Regions from separate parts of the Rhodococcus antarcticus genome, predicted to be linked through region 1. Evidence: riboswitches for the same ligand, from Rfam matches in the RefSeq annotation. Region 1 holds a riboswitch; each other region holds the start of a gene.
The links. Region 1 has a riboswitch for S-adenosylmethionine ahead of RHODO2019_RS11965 (cysteine dioxygenase). Riboswitches for the same ligand answer to the same signal wherever they lie in the genome.
Positions count from the first base shown of each region.

Region 1 (6,112 bases):
CCCGCGGCTGGACGATCGCCACCGCCGAGTCGTGCACCGCGGGGATGCTCGTGGCCCGGCTGACCGACCCGGCGGGCTCCTCGGTGCGGGTGCTCGGCGGGATCGCCTCGTACTCCAACGGCGTCAAGACCGCAGCGCTCGGCGTGCCGGCCGAGCTCATCGACGCCCTGGGCGCGGTGAGCGCCGAGGTGGCCGTGGCGATGGCGTCGGGGGTCCGGGAGCGCCTCGGTGCCGACGTGGGTGTCGGCATCACCGGGATCGCCGGACCCGGGGGCGGCAGCGCGGACAAGCCCGTGGGCCTGGTGCACGTGTGCGTGCAGAGCCCGCTGCGGTCGGTCTCCCGCGAGCTGCACGTGCCGGGTGGGCGGGCGGACGTCCGCGAGCGCACCGTGCGCGTGGTGCTGCAGCTGCTGCTGGAGCTCGTCGCGCCCTGACCCCTCGCCGCCGGTGCCCTCGCCCGCGGGCCCGGGACGGGAGCTCGAGCACGCCCGCGGCCAGGATCACCGGCGTGGCCGGCAGGAGGTCGAGCTCGGCGGCGTCCTCGTTGGACGGGGGTGGTGCAGGCTGTGGGGGTGCACGTCCTGGTCCGGCCCTCGCTGTGGGGGGTGCGCACGCGCTCGGCACTGGCCGCCGCCCTCGTCGTGACGGTGGCCTTCGCCCTGGCCTCCGGGGCGCTGCTGCTGGTGCTGCAGCGGTCGCTGCAGTCCGCGGGTGACACGTCCTCGGCCTCGCGCGCGGCGGAGATCAGCACCCAGCTGGAGTCGGTCGCCCCCGGGGACCTCGCCCCTGAGCTGCTCGCCACCGACGGTCGCACGGCCGCGGTGCAGGTGCTGGACGCGGACGGGGTGGTGGTGCTGGCCTCGCCCGGCGCCCCCGAGCTCCCGATGATCGCGACGCGGCCATCGGTGGGGCAGGTGCTGGTGGTCGACGAGGACTCCAGCCCCCTCGTCCCTGACGACTTCCGGGTGACCGCGCAGGCCGTGGACGGAGCGCAGGGTGAGCTGACGGTCCTGGTGGCGGCCGGGCAGGAGCCGGTCGAGAGCACCCTGGTGACCGTGGCCGCCCTGCTCGCGGTGGGCCTGCCGGTCATCGTGCTCGTCGTGGGGGTGGCGACGTACGCGCTCGTCGGCCGCTCGCTGCGACCGGTGGAGCGGATGCGGGTGCAGGTGGCCGCGGTGAGCTCGGCCGACCTCGCCGAGCGGGTGCCGGTTCCGGCTCCGCAGGACGAGATCGCGCGCCTGGCCCGCACCATGAACGCGATGCTGAGCCGGTTGCAGGCGGGCCAGGAGGCGCAGCGGCGGTTCGTGGGTGACGCCTCCCACGAGCTGCGCAGCCCGCTGACCACGATCACCGCGGCGCTGGAGCTCGCCCGCGACCACCCCGAGACCCTCGATGCCGAGGTGGTCGGTGGGGTGCTGCTGCCCGAGGCGGAGCGGATGCGCCAGCTCGTGGCCGACCTGCTCCTGCTCGCGAGCGCCGACGAGCGCGGACTCCCGCTGCAGGTGGGCGACGTGGACCTCGACGACCTGGTCGACGCCGAGGTCGCCCGGACCCGGGCCGGGGGGCTCGACGTCGTGGCGGCGGTGCACCCCGTGCGGGTGCGCGGGGACGCCGCGCGCCTGGCCAGGGTCGTGCGCAACCTCACCGACAACGCCGTGCGCCACGCCCACGGCCGCATCTGGGCGAGCTGCCGCGCCGACGGTGGCTGGGCCGTGCTGACGGTGGGCGACGACGGGCCGGGCATCCCCGCGGTCGAGCGGGACCGGGTGCTGGAGCGCTTCGTCCGCCTCGACGCCGATCGGGCCCGCTCGGCGGGGGGGTCCGGACTGGGCCTGGCGATCGTCGTGGAGATCGTCACCGCGCACGGGGGCAGCGTGGTGGTGGGGGAGTCCGCCGCCGGGGGGGCCGAGGTCGGGGTGCGCCTGCCGCTGGGGTGAGCGGGGGCCTGCTCAGCCGCCGTCGGCGTGCAGCCGGTAGCCGACCCCGCGCACGGTCTCGATGGCCCGGCGGTCGAACGGGGTGTCGATCTTGCGGCGGAGGTAGCCGACGTAGACCTCCACGACGTTGTCGTCGCCGGAGTAGTGCGCGTCCCACACCCCCCGCAGGATCTCCCCCTTGGTCACCACGTTCCCCTTGTGCCGCAGGAGGAACTCGAGCAGACCGTGCTCGCGGGGGGTCAGCGAGAGCTCGGTGGTGCCGCGGACCACCCGGCGCCGGCCGGGGTCCAGGGAGAGGTCGCCCGCCTCGAGCACGGTGGGGCGCGCCGGAGCGCCCCGGCGCTGCAGGGCCCGCAGTCGCGCCACGAGGACGACGAACGAGAACGGCTTGGTCAGGTAGTCGTCGGCGCCGAGGTCGAAGGCGTCGGCCTGGTCGTACTCGCCGTCCTTGGCGGTGAGCATCAGCACGGGCGTCCAGACGTCCTTCGCGCGCAGGCCCTTGAGCACGTCGTACCCGTTCAGCCGCGGCAGCATGATGTCGAGCACGATGACGTCGTAGGTGGCGTTGGTGCCCATCCAGAGCCCGTCGACACCATTGTCGGCGATCTCGACCACGACGCCCTCGGCGGTGAGCCCCCGGCGCACCGTCTCGGCCAGGCGCGGCTCGTCCTCGACCACCAGCACCCGCATGGGCTCACGGTACCCACCAGCGGTTGCTCCCAGATGGTGGGAGGGCACGGTTGACGTGGCGGTGTCGGCGCCGCCAAGATCCACCACAGGTCACGAGTGCCAGCGTCAAGCCCCGGCTCGCTGGCCGGCAACCCTCCGCCACGGTGGGGTGCTCCGGGTGACGACCAGGCCCCGGTGACCACCGGGGCAAGCGTGGACCTCCGGGTCCTGGACAAGGGGAGCCGCCGTGCCTGAGCACCGCACCGATCTCCTCGGCGTGCACCCGCTGGCCGTCGCCGACGTGGACTGTCGCTGACCCCGGTCGTCCCCGCCTCCTGGTCCATCCCTCGCCGAGCCGCCCGTCGCGCGCGCCCGGTCCCACCTCCGGAGACCTCGTGTCCCGATCCCTGCGTCCCCGCGTGCCCCTGGTGCGCCGCCGTGCCGTCGATCTCCGGCGCACGGCGAGCGCGGTGTGTCCCTGAGCTCGTCGCCAGGACCACACCCCCTCGATCCGCCCCTCGATCCTCCAGGAGCTCCCCGTGACTGCCCAGCTCGACACCCGTCCCGCCCCGCTCGACCCCGGCACCACCCCGTTCGAGGCCGCCCTGGCCCGCGCGGACCTCGTCGCCGCCACCCTGCGCGCCACCGCCGCTGAGCGGGACCACCTCGGCGCCAGCCCGCGCGCGGAGGTCGAGCTGCTCCGCGAGCACGACCTGCTCCAGGTCCAGGAGCCCGTGGTCCTCGGCGGGGCCGGGCTCGGCTACGCGCAGGCCTCGCTGCTCACCCGCCGCGTCGCGCGCGGCGACACCTCCATCGCCCACCTGCTGGGCTACCACTACGCCCAGACCCGGATCGCGCACCTGTTCGGCACCGCCGAGCAGGCTGCCGAGCACTCCCGGCGCAACGCCGAGGGCCGGCTGTTCTGGGGCGGGGTGCAGAACCCCCGCGGCGCCGACGGGCTCGTGCTGACCCGCGACGGGGACGGCTTCCGCCTGAGCGGGCGGCGCACCTTCGCCTCGGGTGCGAGCCTGGGCGACCACCTCTCGGTCACCGCGACCCTCGACGACAGCCTCGTGTTCGTCTCGCTGCCCGCCGGTCGGGCCGGGTTCACCGCCCTCGGCGACTGGGACAACATCGGTCAGCGCCTGACCGACTCCGGGGGCGTGGTCTTCGAGAACGCGAGGGTCGAGCGCTCGGAGATCCTGGGCGAGGACCCCCTGACGGGCCGGACCCCGAGTCCGTACCAGACGCTCGTCACCCCGCACTGGCAGCTCGCGTTCGTCAACTTCTACCTCGGGACGGCTGAGGGGGCGCTGGAGGAGGCCCTGGACTGGGTGCGGCTGCACGGCACCGCGTGGGAGAGCTCGGGCGTGGACCGGGCCGGCGACGACCCCTACGTCCTGCAGACCATCGGGGAGGTGCGCAGCGAGGTCCGGGCGGCGGCGCTGCTCGCGGACCGGGCGGGACGGGCGCTGCAGACGGCCCTGGACACCGGGCCGGAGCTGACCGACGACGAGCGGGCGGAGGCAGCCGTCGCGATCTACGAGGCGAAGGTCGTGACCACGACGACCTCGTTGTCCGCGGCCAGCCGGTTGTTCGAGATCCAGGGGGCGCGGGCCACCACCAGCGGCTACGGCTTCGACCGGCACTGGCGCAACCTGCGCACCCACACCCTGCACGACCCGGTGGCCTACAAGGCCCGCGAGGTCGGCGACTGGGCGCTGAACCGTCGGGCACCGGAGTTCTCGCTCTACCGCTGACCCCCGTGGACCGGTGACCGGGGAGCGCTCGTGGTCGTGTCGAGCACGAGCGCTCCCCGTCCCCCGCATCCCGGGAGGCGGGGGACGGGGAGCGGCTTGACAGCACCGACGACTGGCGAACAAGATCACCCCAGGTCACGAGCGCCAGCGCCGAGCCCCGGCGCGCTGGCCGGCATCCCCGCACTGCGGCGGGGTGCTCCGGGTGACGACCAGGCCCCGGCGTCGCGTCGGGGCCCGCGAGGACCTCCAGGCGCACCCCCAACGGTGGTGACGCCCGGTGCCCAGGACGGACGAGGACCACCGTGAACACCCCGCTGCTGACCCCCACCACCCACAACCGCCTCACCACCCGGCTGGCCGAGCTCGTCACCGCCGCGGCGGCGCGACCGGACCTGTGGCGCCCGCTCGTGCGCTTCTCCGAGCGCGACCGCTGCTGGAGCCGGCTGGAGGGCCCGGGCGACGTGGACCTGTGGCTGCTCACGTGGACCCGCAGCCAGAGCACCGACCTGCACGACCACGGGCGGTCGACCGCGGCGCTGACCGTGGTGCAGGGCACGGTGACCGAGGTCCGACCGGACGGACACGGAGGTCTGCGGGCCGACACCCTGGGCGTGGGCGGGCTCCGCACCGTGGATCCCGGTCACATCCACGACATCCGCAACGACGGTGACGAGCCCGCCGTGAGCATCCACGGGTACTCCCCGCGCCTCGAGCAGATGACCTTCTACCGGGTGGTGGACGGCACGCCCGTCGTCGACCGCACGGTGCGAACCGACCAGCCGGAGCTCTGAGCCACCCCCGACCACGTCGCTGCACCGACCGCCTTGTCACAGGTCGGTGCGCAGGGGCGTCGACGGTGGCCGCCTCCCGGGGTCGTGGAGGTCAGCGGTCGCTCAGGGGTGGGGGAGCCGCCGCCGTGCGCGGGGCCAGCGCCCCCAGCACCGCACCGTGCAGGCGCCCGTTGCTGGCCACCGCGCTGCCCGCGTGCGGGCCGGGGGTGCCGTCCAGCGCGGTGAACGCACCCCCGGCCTCGCGGACCAGGACGTCGAGCGGGGCGAGGTCCCACAGCGACACCTCGGGCTCGGCCGCCACGTCCACCGCACCCTCGGCGACCAGGCAGTAGGAGAAGAAGTCCCCGTGGCCGCGCACCCGCCAGACGGCGTCGGTGAGGTCGAGGAACGCCTCGCGCAGCCCGGCGTCGCGCCACCCGGACAGGCTGGAGAACCCCAGGCTCGCGGCGTCGAGGGAGTCCACCGCCGACACCGCGAGCCGGCGGACCGGCGCGTCCTGCACCCGTAGCCACGCGCCGTCGCCGGCACTGGCCCACCACCGCCGACCCAGGGCCGGGGCGCTGACCACGCCGACCACGGGGACGCCGTCCACCAGCAGGGCGACCAGCGTGGCCCACACCGGGACCCCACGGACGTAGCTCTTGGTTCCGTCGATCGGGTCGAGGACCCAGCAGCGGCCGGCGTTCACCACCGTGCCGCCGAGCTCCTCGCCGAGCACCGCGTCGGCCGGGCGCTCGTCGGCCAGCAGGTCCCGCACCGCGCGCTCCACGGCCAGGTCGGCGTCGGAGACCGGGGTGAGGTCGGGCTTCGAGCTCACCTGCAGGTCCAGCGCACCGAACCGGGCGGTGGTGATGGCGTCGGCGGTGTCGGCCAGCCGGTGGGCGAGGGCGAGGTCGGCGGAGAACCCGGTGTCGGTCACGAGCGGCGACGCTACCGTCGACCGGTGACCGGTCCG
Region 1 is NZ_CP110615.1:2,455,744-2,461,855, reverse strand. Features, by position in the region: gene RHODO2019_RS11985 (competence/damage-inducible protein A) at 1-434, shown strand, start outside; gene RHODO2019_RS11980 (sensor histidine kinase) at 573-1,937, shown strand; gene RHODO2019_RS11975 (response regulator transcription factor) at 1,950-2,627, opposite strand; SAM riboswitch class IV at 2,716-2,826, shown strand; gene RHODO2019_RS19350 (putative leader peptide) at 3,002-3,088, shown strand; gene RHODO2019_RS11970 (acyl-CoA dehydrogenase family protein) at 3,146-4,366, shown strand; SAM riboswitch class IV at 4,500-4,611, shown strand; gene RHODO2019_RS11965 (cysteine dioxygenase) at 4,669-5,157, shown strand; gene hisN (histidinol-phosphatase) at 5,249-6,076, opposite strand.

Region 2 (6,112 bases), 1.8 Mb from region 1:
ACGCCTCCGTCATGCGCCGCGCCGCCCTGGACGCCTTCCTGGCCCAGCAGATCGCCGACGCGAAGGCCGAGGGGGTGCTGTTCTCCGTGCACCTCAAGGCCACGATGATGAAGGTGTCCGACCCGATCATCTTCGGCCGGGTCGTCGAGGCGTTCTTCCCCGCCGTCTTCGCCGAGCACGGCGCCGCGCTGACCTCGGTGGGAGCAGACCCCGACGACGGCCTCGCGAGCGTGCTCGCAGCCCTGGGCAGACTCCCGAGCGCCGAGCGGGAGGCCGTCGAGGCCGCCATCGCCGCCGGCTACGAGAGCGGTCCGTCGCTCGCGATGGTCGACTCGGACAAGGGCATCACCAACCTGCACGTGCCCAGCGACGTCATCATCGACGCCTCCATGCCGGCCGCGATCCGCAGCTCGGGACAGATGTGGAACACCGCCGGCGAGCTGCAGGACACCAAGTACGTCATCCCCGACTCGTCCTACGCCCCGCTCTACGCCGAGACGGTGGACTTCTGCCGCGAGCACGGCGCCTTCGATCCCACGACGATGGGCACCACCCCCAACGTCGGCCTGATGGCGCAGAAGGCCGAGGAGTACGGCAGCCACGACAAGACCTTCGAGATCGGTGCGGCCGGCACCGTCCGCGTCGTCGACGCGGCCGGGACGGTACTGCTGAGCCACGACGTGGCAGCCGGCGACGTCTGGCGCGCCTGCCAGACCAAGGACGCCCCCGTCCGCAACTGGGTGGAGCTGGCCGTGGACCGCGCCCGCGCCACCGGTTCGCCGGCCGTGTTCTGGCTCGACGAGACCCGCGCCCACGACGCGCAGGTGCTGGTCAAGGTGCGGGCGCACCTGGCCGAGCTCGACACCGACGGCCTGACGATCGAGGTCATGGACGTCGCCGACGCCACCCGGTACACCCTGGACCGAGCCCGTCGCGGCGAGGACACCATCTCCGTCACCGGCAACGTCCTGCGCGACTACCTCACCGACCTGTTCCCGATCATGGAGCTGGGCACCAGCGCGAAGATGCTCTCCATCGTCCCGCTGATGAACGGCGGCGGGCTGTTCGAGACCGGCGCCGGCGGCTCCGCGCCCAAGCACGTCCAGCAGCTCGTCAAGGAGGACCACCTGCGCTGGGACTCCCTGGGCGAGTTCCTGGCCCTGGCCGTCTCGCTGGAGTTCCTGGCCGAGAAGACGGACAACCCGCGCGCCGGGCTGCTCGGGGCTGCGCTCGACGAGGCCACCGGCCGCCTGCTCGAGGAGGGGCGCTCCCCGGCACGCCGCGTCGGCGAGATCGACAACCGGGGCAGCCACTACTACCTGGCTCTCTACTGGGCCCAGGCCCTGGCCGCCCAGACCACCGACCCCGAGCTCGCAGCGCTGTTCGCGGGGCTCGCGGGCGACCTCGCCGCCGCGGAGGAGACGATCGTCGGCGAGCTGGCCGCGGTGCAGGGCAACCCCGTGGACCTCGGTGGCTACTACCACGTGGACAGGACGAGGACGGACGCCGTCATGCGGCCCAGCGCGACGCTCAACGGGCTCATCGACGCCTTCTGAGCCACCCGCCCCGCGACCCCCGACCGCACCGGTCGGGGGTCGCGTCGCGCCCGTCGTCCCCTGTGAGATCCCGCACAGCGGTAGCGTCGGTGAGGTCCGGTCCGCCGAACCCCGAGGAGTCCCCGCGATGAGCCCGTCACCCGTCACCGTCGCCGTCACCGGAGCCGCCGGGCAGATCGGGTACAGCCTGCTGTTCCGCATCGCCAGCGGCGCCATGCTCGGTCCCGACACCCCGGTGGCGCTGAGCCTGCTGGAGATCACCCCCGCGCTGGGGGCCGCCGAGGGCGTGGCGATGGAGCTCGACGACTGCGCGTTCCCGCTGCTGCACAGCATCTCCATCAGCGACGACGCGACCACGGCCTTCGCCGGTGCGAGCGTCGCCCTGCTCGTCGGGTCCCGCCCCCGCACCAAGGGCATGGAGCGCGGCGACCTCCTGGCCGCGAACGGGGCCATCTTCACCACCCAGGGCCGGGCGCTGGCCGAGTCCGCCGCCGACGACCTCAAGGTGCTCGTGGTGGGCAACCCGGCCAACACCAACGCACTCATCGCGATGAGCAACGCCGCCGGCGTCCCCCGCGAGCGGTTCACGGCGATGACCCGCCTGGACCACAACCGGGCCCTGGCCCAGCTCGCGTCGCGCACGCAGCGCCCGGTGACCGACATCCGGCACATGACCATCTGGGGTAACCACTCCGCGACCCAGTACCCCGACCTGTTCCGCGCCGAGGTCGGCGGGACGGTGGCGACCGAGCTGGTCGACGACCAGGCGTGGCTGGAGGGCGAGTTCATCCCCACCGTGCAGAAGCGCGGGGCGGCCATCATCGAGGCCCGCGGGTCGTCGTCGGCGGCCTCGGCGGCCTCGGCGGCCATCGACCACGTGCACGACTGGGTGCACGGCACCCCTGACGGGGACTGGGTGTCCATGGCCGTGCCCTCCGACGGCTCCTACGGCGTGCCCGAGGGGCTGATCAGCTCGTTCCCCGTCACCTGCGCCGACGGCTCCTACTCGATCGTCGGAGGACTGGAGCTCGACGAGTTCTCCCGGGCGAGGATCGACGCGTCGGTGGCCGAGCTGGTCGAGGAGCGCGACGCCGTGGCCGGGCTGGGCCTGCTGGGCTGAGGTCGAGGCGGGTGTCCACGGGTCGGACACCTCGGGTGCACACCGCGTGGGGCGCGCGCTACCATCGCGCCCAGGTCATGAGTGCCAGCGTCAAGCCCCGGCTCGCTGGCCGGCAACCCTCGTTCCGCGGTGGGGTGCCCCGGGTGATTGACCAGGCCGTCCGGAGAGGTTCCGGACGGCAAGCGCGGGCCCGTGCGAGTGCGGGCCCCTCGTCGAGGAGCCCCCACCATGCGATGTCGACACTGCTGACCGGCCCAGCCCACCCAGCAGAGGGCACACGTGTGCCCGCACCCCACGGAGACCACCGATGACCGAGACCGACCCGACCACCGTCCCGACCGACCCGTCCGCCGGCTGGAGCTTCGAGACGAAGCAGGTCCACGCGGGCCAGACGGCCGACCCGTCGACGAACGCCCGCGCGCTGCCGATCTACCAGACCACGAGCTACGTCTTCGACAACACCGACCACGCCGCCGCGCTGTTCGGCCTGGCCGAGCCCGGCAACATCTACACCCGCATCATGAACCCCACCCAGGACGTGGTGGAGCAGCGGATCGCGTCGCTGGAGGGCGGGGTCGCCGCCCTGCTGACCGCCTCCGGACAGGCCGCGGAGAGCCTGGCCATCCTGACGATCGCCGAGGCCGGAGACCACCTCGTCTCCAGCCCCAGCCTGTACGGCGGCACGTACAACCTGTTCCACCACACCCTGCCCAAGCTCGGCATCTCCGTGACGTTCGTCGACGACCCGGACGACCTCGAGCAGTGGCGGGCGGCGGTGCAGCCCAACACGAAGCTGTTCTACGGCGAGACCATCGGCAACCCGCGCGGGGACGTGCTCGACCTCGTCGGCGTCTCCGGGGTCGCGCACTCGGTGGGTGTGCCGCTGGTCGTGGACAACACCATCGCCACGCCGTACCTCATCCAGCCGCTGGCCCACGGCGCGGACATCGTCGTGCACTCGGCCACCAAGTACCTCGGCGGTCACGGCACCTCGGTCGCCGGGGTCATCGTCGACGGTGGCACGTTCGACTGGCGCTCGGGCCGCTTCCCGGGCTTCACCACCCCGGACCCGAGCTACCACGGCGCGGTGTTCGCCGACCTCGGCGCTCCGGCGTTCGTGCTCAAGGCCCGCGTGCAGGGGCTGCGCGACCTCGGTGCGGCGGTGTCCCCGTTCAACGCCTGGCTGATCAGCCAGGGCATCGAGACCCTGAGCCTGCGCCTGGACCGGCACGTCGCCAACACCCAGGCCGTCGCGGAGTTCCTCGACGCGCGCGAGGACGTCGAGTCGGTCACCTACGCCGGGCTCAGCTCCTCACCGTGGCACGCCCGCGCCAAGGAGCTGGCACCCAAGGGACCCGGCGCGGTGCTCGCGTTCGAGATCGTCGGCGGGCTCGAGGCCGGCAAGCGCTTCGTCGACGCCCTGGTGCTGCACAGCCATGTCGCGAACATCGGCGACGTGCGCTCGCTGGTCATCCACCCGGCGTCCACCACGCACTCCCAGCTCACCCCGCAGGAGCAGGCCAGCACCGGCGTCACGCCCGGTCTGGTCCGCCTGGCCGTGGGCATCGAGGGCCTCGAGGACATCCTCGCCGACCTGCAGGTCGGGTTCGCCGCCGCGGCCGGGGCGTGACCGGGGTCTGCACGGGCACCTCGGACAGCATGACCCCCACCACCCGGCCAGCACCCCGTCCGAGCCTGCGCTCGGACGGGGTGCTGCAGCACGTCACGCTGGGAAGGCAGCAGCTCGACGGGGGTGCCGTGCTGGACGACGTGACGGTGGCCGTCCAGAGCTGGGGCCGGCTGAGCTCCGCACGGGACAACGCCGTGCTCGTGCTGCACGCGCTCACGGGGGACTCCCACGTGGTGGGCCCCGCGGGGCCCGAGCACCCCTCCCCCGGCTGGTGGGAGGGCATGGTCGGACCGGGTGCTGCGCTGGACACCGACCGCTGGTGCGTCATCGCCCCCAACGTGCTCGGCGGCTGCCGCGGCACCACGGGGCCGTCCTCGTCCCACCGCGACGGGCGTCCGTGGGGTGCCCGGTTCCCCGCCGTGACCATCCGCGACCAGGTGCGCACCGAGCTCGCCCTCGCCGACGCCCTCGGGATCGACGCCTGGGCCTCGGTGGTCGGCGGCTCCATGGGCGGCATGCGCGCGCTGGAGTGGGCCGTGGGCCACCCCGGCCGCGTCCGCTCCGCCCTGGTGCTGGCCGCCGGCGCCCGGGCCACGGCCGACCAGATCGGTACCCAGTCGGCCCAGGTGCGCGCCATCACGGCGGACCCCGACTGGCAGGGCGGCAGCTACCACGGCACCGGCCGCAGCCCCCGCACCGGGCTCGGCCTGGCTCGGCTGCTCGCGCACCTCACCTACCGCGCCGAGGTCGAGCTCGACGAGCGCTACGCCAACCACGACCAGCCCGACGACCCCGCCGGTCGGTTCGCCGTGCAGAGCTACCTCGACCACCAGGCCGAGAAGCTCGTGGCCCGCTTCGACGCCGCCAGCTACGTCGCGCTGACCGAGGCGATGAACCACCACGACGTGGGCGCCGGGCGCGGCGGGGTCAGGGCCGCGCTGAGCTCCTGCCCCGTTCCGGTGGTGGTCGGCGGGATCGACAGCGACCGGCTCTACCCCCTGCGGCTGCAGGCCGAGATCGCCGAGGCCATGCCGGGCTGCTCGGGGCTGCGCGTCATCCGCTCACGGCACGGCCACGACGGCTTCCTCACCGAGGCCTCGGCCGTCGGCGAGCTGCTCACCGCCACCCTCGCGCTCGCCCGGAGCTGAGCCTCAGCTGCCGAGCGAGTCGATCGAGCTCGCGAGCACGATGATCGCCAGGCCCAACGAGCCGAAGGTCAGCACGTCCGACGGCCGGTTGCGCACGGCCAGCAGCCCCGCCCGCTCCTCCGGCAGCGCCGCCCGCAGCACGGCCCCGACCAGCAGCGCCAGCCCCAGGAGCACGGCCCCGCGGCGCCAGCGGTCGGCCAGCACCAGCACCACGGCCGCGACCACGATCACGAGCACCACCAGGAACGGCAGGTGCACGGTGCGGATGCGGTACGCCAGCGACGGCCGGGCCATCACTGCGGGCCGGGACGGCCGAACACGCCCTCAGCCAGCCCCACGACGTTGGCCAGCAGCATCGCCCGGGTCATCAGACCGACCCCGCCCGGGTTCGGGGAGAGGAACCCCGCGACCTGCGCCACGTCCGGGTGCACGTCGCCCACCAGTCCGTCGTCGGTGCGGCTGACCCCGACGTCGAGCACGGCCGCACCCGGGGCGACCATGTCGGCGGTGACCAGGTGCGGCACCCCTGCGCCGGCAACGATGACGTCGGCCCGCCGGAGCTCGGCGGCCAGGTCCCGGGTGCCGGTGTGGCAGAGGACCACGGTGGCGTTCTCGCTGCGCCGGGTGAGCAGCAGGCCCAGCGGGCGGCCGACCGTGG
Region 2 is NZ_CP110615.1:537,998-544,109, reverse strand. Features, by position in the region: gene RHODO2019_RS02750 (NADP-dependent isocitrate dehydrogenase) at 1-1,556, shown strand, start outside; gene RHODO2019_RS02745 (malate dehydrogenase) at 1,684-2,676, shown strand; SAM riboswitch class IV at 2,750-2,867, shown strand; gene RHODO2019_RS02740 (bifunctional o-acetylhomoserine/o-acetylserine sulfhydrylase) at 2,984-4,306, shown strand; gene metX (homoserine O-acetyltransferase MetX) at 4,336-5,454, shown strand; gene RHODO2019_RS02730 (DUF3017 domain-containing protein) at 5,458-5,748, opposite strand; gene RHODO2019_RS02725 (bifunctional methylenetetrahydrofolate dehydrogenase/methenyltetrahydrofolate cyclohydrolase) at 5,748-6,112, opposite strand, start outside.
Region 2: it holds a riboswitch for S-adenosylmethionine, as region 1 does, so the genes downstream of both, RHODO2019_RS02740 (bifunctional o-acetylhomoserine/o-acetylserine sulfhydrylase) here and RHODO2019_RS11965 (cysteine dioxygenase) in region 1, are expected to answer to the same signal.

Region 3 (6,112 bases), 260 kb from region 1:
CGCTGCCGGTTCGCCGAAGCATCGGACACCAGTGTCGGGGCCGCCCGATAGCTGATCGGCGTGCAGGGAGCAGCAGACACCCGTCAGCCGAAGCGGTGGAGCACGGCCTTCTCGAGGAGTCCGAGCAGTCCGTCGGTGAGCTTGCCGAGCACGGCGAGCAGGATGATGGCGAGGATGAGGATGTCGGTGCGGCCGGTGCTCTGGCTGTTGATGAGCAGGAAGCCGAGGCCGATCGAGGAGGCGATGAGCTCGGCGGCGACGAGGAACAACCAGCCCTGGGCGAGGCCGAGACGGAGCCCCGACAGGGTCGCCGGGGCGATGGCGGGCAGCTGTACCTGCAGGAACAGGGGGATGCCGCGGCGGCCGTAGGCGCGGCCGACCTCGACGAGGTGGCGGTCGACGTGGTCCAGGGCGGCGGAGACAGTGGTGTACACGGGGAAGAACGCGCCGATCGCGACCAGCGTGATCTTGGGGGTCTCCCCGATGCCCAGCCAGAGCAGGAGCAGGGGGACCCACGCCAGGGAGGGCACGGCCCGCAGGGCGGCGATGGTGGGTCCGAGAGCGCTGCGGACCGGTCGGGAGAGGCCGACGAGCCCGCCGAGGAGCAAGCCGCTGCCGGCGCCGACGGCGACGCCGAGGAGCACCCGCTGGGTGCTGATGGCGATGTTGTGCCAGAGCTCGCCGCGGTCGAGGAGCTCGCGCAGCGCCCCGAGCACCGCACCGGGGGTGGGCAGCTGGCTGGCGGAGAACAGGCCAGAGGTGGCGAGGAGCTGCCAGCCGAGGAGGAGCAGGACCGGGACGAGGAGCCCGAGAAGTCCGCGCATCAGCACTCCCCGGCCGGGACGGGTGCTGCGTCGGGGCGGTGCGGACACGGCAATCGGTGGGGAGTCGATGTCCTGGGTCAGGGTCATCTCAACGCCCGGTGGAGGGGGTGCCGGCGGCCTTCTGGGCGAAGGTCGGGTCGAACAGGGTGTCGAGCGCCGTGGTGGCGTCGGACGCGCTGCGGACGAGTCCGCCCTGGACGAGCAGCGGGAGGATGTGGGTGAGGACGGTCTTCTGGGTGTCCCCGGGCACCGGGTCGATGTCCAGCGTGGTGCGGGTCTGCAGCTGCTGGCGGGCGACCTGTGGGGCGATCTGCGCGGCGGCGGAGAGGATGTCGACCGTGCGGTCGGGGTTCTGGGCGATCCAGGTTCGTGCGCGCTCGTAGGTGTCGACCACGGTCTGGGCCGTCGCCGGCTGCGCGGCCAGGAAGGACTCGTTGGCGTTGAGCACGCCGAAGGAGTTGAAGGCGAGGTTGCGGTAGATGAGCTTGGAGCCGGCCTGCAGCTCGGTCTGGGCCATGAAGGGGTCGAGTCCGGCCCACGCGTCGACGTCACCGCGCTCGAGGGCGGTCTTGCCGTCGGAGTGCTGCAGGTTGACGATCTCGACGTCGGAGGCGGTGAGCCCGGCGGTGGCGAGGGTCTGCAGCAGGAAGAAGTAGGGGTCGGTGCCCTGGGTCGCGGCGATCTTCTTGCCGCGCAGCTGGGAGACGTCGGTCACGGCGGAGGTCGCGGTGACCACGATCGCGGACCACTCGGGTTGGCTGAACACGTCGACGACCTTCTGGGGGGACCCGTTGGCCCGGGCCAGCAGGGCGGGGGTGCCGGCGGTGGACGCGAGGTCGACGGCCCCGGCGCGGAGGTTCTCGTTGGCCTTGTTGCTGCCGTTCGAGAGCACCCAGGTGACCTTGGTGCCGGGCAGTGCCTGCTCGAGCCACCCCTGGTCCTTGATGACGAGGCTCTCGGGGTTGTAGTAGGCGTAGTCCAGGTGGAGCTCGGCCGTCCCCGAGGGGGCGGTGCCGGTGGCGACGGCTCCGGTGGAGCTCTCCCCGGAGACGCACCCGGCGAGCAGGGCGAGAGCGGCGGCGAGGACGCCGGTGCGAAGCAGCAGCGAGCGGGACGGGGGGCGGTTCACGGGGGTTCTCCTCGGGGAGTGCGGACGGGGGACGAACGGCAGGGCGGCGTGCGGCGTGCGGGGGGTCATCGAACCGGGGTGTGGCGGGGGACGCCGAGCTGGTCGAGCAGGACCACCCGTAGCCGGGCGAGGTCGGGGTCGGCCCGGTCGCGCGGGCGGGCCCCCGGCACGTCGAGGGTGGTGCGCACCGCGACCCCCGCCCCCTCCTCGGCCCCGGGCGCAGCGCCGAGGACGACGATGCGGTCGGCGAGCTGGAGCGCCTCGTCCACGTCGTGGGTGACGAGCAGGACGGTGGTGCCCGAGGTGCGCTGCAGCTCGTCGACCAGGTCCTGCATGCGCAGCCGGGTCAGGGCGTCGAGGGCGGCGAACGGCTCGTCCAGCAGGAGCACACCGGGTCCCCGGACCAGGGCTCGGGCCAGGGCCGTCCGTTGGGCCATGCCGCCGGAGACCTCGCGCGGCCGGTGCCCGGCGGAACCGCTCAGCCCGACGGCGTCGAGCCAGTGCGCGACAGCGGCCCGGCCCTCGGCCCGGCTCGTCCCGTCGGGCAGTCCGAAGGCCACGTTCGCCGCGAGGGTCCGCCACGGGAGCAGCCGCGGCTCCTGGAACACCACGGCCGCCCGCTGCTCGATCCCCCGCACGGGGCGCTGCCCGACGCGGACCTCGCCGGCGGTGGGCGCGTCCAGCCCGGCCACCAGGCGCAGCAGGGTCGACTTGCCGGATCCGGACGCCCCCAGCAGGGCCACCACCTCCCCGGCCCGAACCTCGAGGTCGACGTCGGCGAGGACGACCCGGGCACCAGGACCATGGCCGAAGGTGCGGCCGACACCGGAGAGGACGACACCGTGGGCGGTGCTCACGAGGGGGTTCCCGGGCAGCAGGAGACGAGCGGGGTCACGGGTTCTCCGGTCGGACGGGCCCGCGCACGGGCGCGGACGGGCGGGAGGGAGACGGCACGGGGCCGCGGGGCGCTACCGGCGACGGGCCGGGCGCGGTCAGGGAGAGAGGGTGGGGCGCGTCGAGGTCAGAGCGACGTGGGACCGGGACAGTCCACGTCGGCGACGGCGAGCACGTGCACGGCCAGGAGCACGAGCTCGTGCGGTGGGTGCAGCGCGTCCGGTGACGCAGCCAGCTTCTCGTCCACGTGGTTCTCCTCCGCCGTGGGCCGGACCCGGCCCGTGCTTGCTCCGGACGAATGCCGGAGCCTGGTCGTCACCCGGAGCACCCCGCCACGGAAGGAGGGTTGCCGGCCAGCGAGCCGGGGCTAGACGCTGGCGCTCATGACCGAGGCTGATCTTGGGGAGGTCTTCCGACCCTGTCAAACACAGCCGTCCCGATGTGACCAGGGTCACCGGCGATGGAGGGCGTCGGACAGAGGGCCGCGCTGGGGCCCAGGAACGGCGACGTCGGGTGCGCGAGCTCGACGAGCTTCTCGGCGTTCCCGCCGAGGTTTCCACCCGGGTTCTTCTGAGTGCTGAGGAGGTCACCACATGGCACGACTCATCTCGCTGGAGCAGGCCGAGGCTGTTGTCCGGGCGTGCACGGCGGAGGCGGACCGCATCGGGCAGCCGATGAACATCGCGGTGGTCGACGACGGCGCGAACCTGGTGACGTTCAGCTCGATGGACGGCACGAAGGACCTTGCCCCCTCGTCCAGCCGGGCCAGACCCCGTTCGGCATCGAGTCCACCTCGGGCGGGCGGCTGGTCGTCCTCGGCGGCGGCGTCCTGCTGCGGGACGCCGCCGGTGCGGTGGCCGGTGGGGTCGGGGTCCGCGCCGGCAGTGTCGAGCAGGACCACCAGGTCGCCGACGCCGGACGGGCGGTGTTCGCGCCGTAGCCGGGACCGGCGGGGCCGAACCCCGCTGGCCGCACCACGCGACGGTGGTCACCGCACGGGACACCACCGTTCTGCAGCCCGATCCTCGACCGGGACGCCGCGTCGCGGGGCTGCCAGGCCCGCTGAAGCATCCCGGCAGCGTCGACTGTTGGGTCCGGTCAGCTAGCCTCGGCTCCGTCAGTGGGACCTTCGTGGAGGGTCGAGCAGGCGGCCTGGAGGTCGTAGATGTCAATCACAGGACCGCGCGGTGACTCTGGCTCGACGAGCTCGGCTGGTGGCTCTTCGCGTCGTCAGCGGGCCGAGCCAGGTCTTGCTGATGGGGCTGTTCAGGCGGGGTTGTGGGGGCTCGTCTTCGTGATGCTCCGAGTATTTGCTGTGTCCGGCTACCGCTGGGACACGGCGTTCGTCGTCAGCACGACCCTGACTGTGACGAACGGTCTCACCATGCTCCTGGGATCGCTGCTCGCCGAGCACCTCCTGACGGCGGCGCTCGTCGGGTGCTTGATGCCGCTGCTGGTCGCGGACTACCTGTGGGGGGACGGCAGGCGGCGCACGTCCGTGCTGCTGGTTGCCGCGCTCGCCCTGGCCACGTCCCTCGCGGTCGTGCTGAGCTTCGGCCTGTGGTGGTTGCCCCTGGCCGCGGTGGCGGTGTTCGGGGTGCTGGCCATGGTCCGCCGGACCCCACCGCAGTCGTTCTTGCGCCGACTGCTGGTTGCGCTGTTGGCGCGGGTCTCGGTGGTCGCCGGGGTGGGTGTGCTGCTCATCGCGGCCTTCGGCCAAACCCCCTGGGTCCCCCTGGAGAGGATCCAGACCACCAGCGGCACGGTGGACGGGTACGTGCTCAGCGTGGACCCGGGATACTTGAACGTGCTCACCACGGACCACCGTGTGGAGATCCTGATCAGCGCAGACGTCGTCTCACGGTCCTGAGCCTTTCCTCCCGGGTCCTTGGTCGAGAGGACGGCTGCCCCGCAGCGTGGTCCCGGCGCAGCATGTCGTGCCTACCCGACGCCGTTGAGAGCGTCCACCACCGCGACCACGTCACCCTGGCTGTAGTAGTTCACGGCCACGAAGTTCGGGATCATCCCGCGCTCGCGCCGACACGTCTCCAGCCGCGGGTACAGGCTGCTGTAAGCGTTGACGCGGCCGGCGTCGGTGATGGTGTTCTCGAAGCTGTTCAACCAGTTGTTCACCAGCAGCAGCTGGCTCCGATCGGTGCCACGGTTGCGGGCACAGCCCAGCTGCTCCGGGGTCGCCGCGTCGTAGTTCGTGTCCTGGACCTGGTCGAAGCCCTGCAGCAGCCACGGGTGAGCCGCGCCCCCGCCCTCGTTCTCCATGAGCACCACCAGGCGCCGGTCGGTCTGGATCATCTGGCCCAGCGTGGGCCACGGCTGCCCGACCTGGTGGGTCGCGACCATCGGCAGCAGCCCCGCCTGCCCGAACACCGCGGCCGTGTCGTCGGGGGACACGTAGTCCTCGACGAAGATCGTGACCACCTCGCGGGGGTGCGCCAGCATCCAGTCGTGCACCTGCGCCATCGCCGTCTCCCACCGGGTGGCGCCGATGTCGCAGACCGCGTGGCACAGGTAGGGCTCGACGGGCCCGACGGGGGTCCCGGCGATAGCGCTGCGCAGCCGCAGGGCGCTCTGCACGGTGCCTGCACCGAGCTCGTCGCTCGCCCGGGCCAGGGCCCGGACGTCGGAGGCGTTGGTGACCTGGCCCGGGGTCGTGGTCGCCTGGCCGTACCAGCTGTCGACGAGCAGGACGCGGATGCCGGCGTCCAGCTGGGCGACCAGCCCGTTCGGCTGCTCGGCCAGGAACCATCCCGGCTCGTCCGCGGCGGACATCGCGTTGTGCGTCCCGGCGTAGGCGACCTCGTCGTAGCGGCGGTCGCACAGCTGCGCGAACCCGTTGCACGCGGTGCCCCCGGCCGCCTCGGCGAGGGCCGGCAGTTCGCGGGAGGACGGCACCGCGAGGACGAGCACCAGCGACACCACGACCAGCAGCGGCAGCGCGGTCAGCACCCGCGCGGTCTCGGAGGGTCGACCGCGCGGGTGCCGGGTGCGCTCCGTCCGGCGGCGCTGCTCGAGACGGAGCACCACCCGTGCCCCCTCCCCCAGCCCGAGCAGCAGCACGGCCAGCCCGGCGAGGACGGCGAGGGCCTGGACGGCCAGCGACGGTCGCAGCACGACGACGGTGCCGACGCCCACGAGGACCACCGCGCGCAGCGCCTGGACCCGCTGCGAGGCGGGCCGCAGCGCGAGCCAGTCCCGCCACGCCGATGTCGGGGTCACGGCACCGTCCGCGGCCGCGAGCACCCGCAGG
Region 3 is NZ_CP110615.1:2,197,652-2,203,763, forward strand. Features, by position in the region: gene RHODO2019_RS10540 (ABC transporter permease) at 84-824, opposite strand; gene RHODO2019_RS10545 (aliphatic sulfonate ABC transporter substrate-binding protein) at 913-1,953, opposite strand; gene RHODO2019_RS10550 (ABC transporter ATP-binding protein) at 2,019-2,810, opposite strand; SAM riboswitch class IV at 3,124-3,236, opposite strand; partial or broken gene RHODO2019_RS19345 (heme-binding protein) at 3,441-3,787, shown strand; gene RHODO2019_RS10560 (hypothetical protein) at 4,232-4,717, shown strand; gene RHODO2019_RS10565 (phosphoinositide-specific phospholipase C-related protein) at 4,789-6,112, opposite strand, start outside.
Region 3: it holds a riboswitch for S-adenosylmethionine, as region 1 does, so the genes downstream of both, RHODO2019_RS10550 (ABC transporter ATP-binding protein) here and RHODO2019_RS11965 (cysteine dioxygenase) in region 1, are expected to answer to the same signal.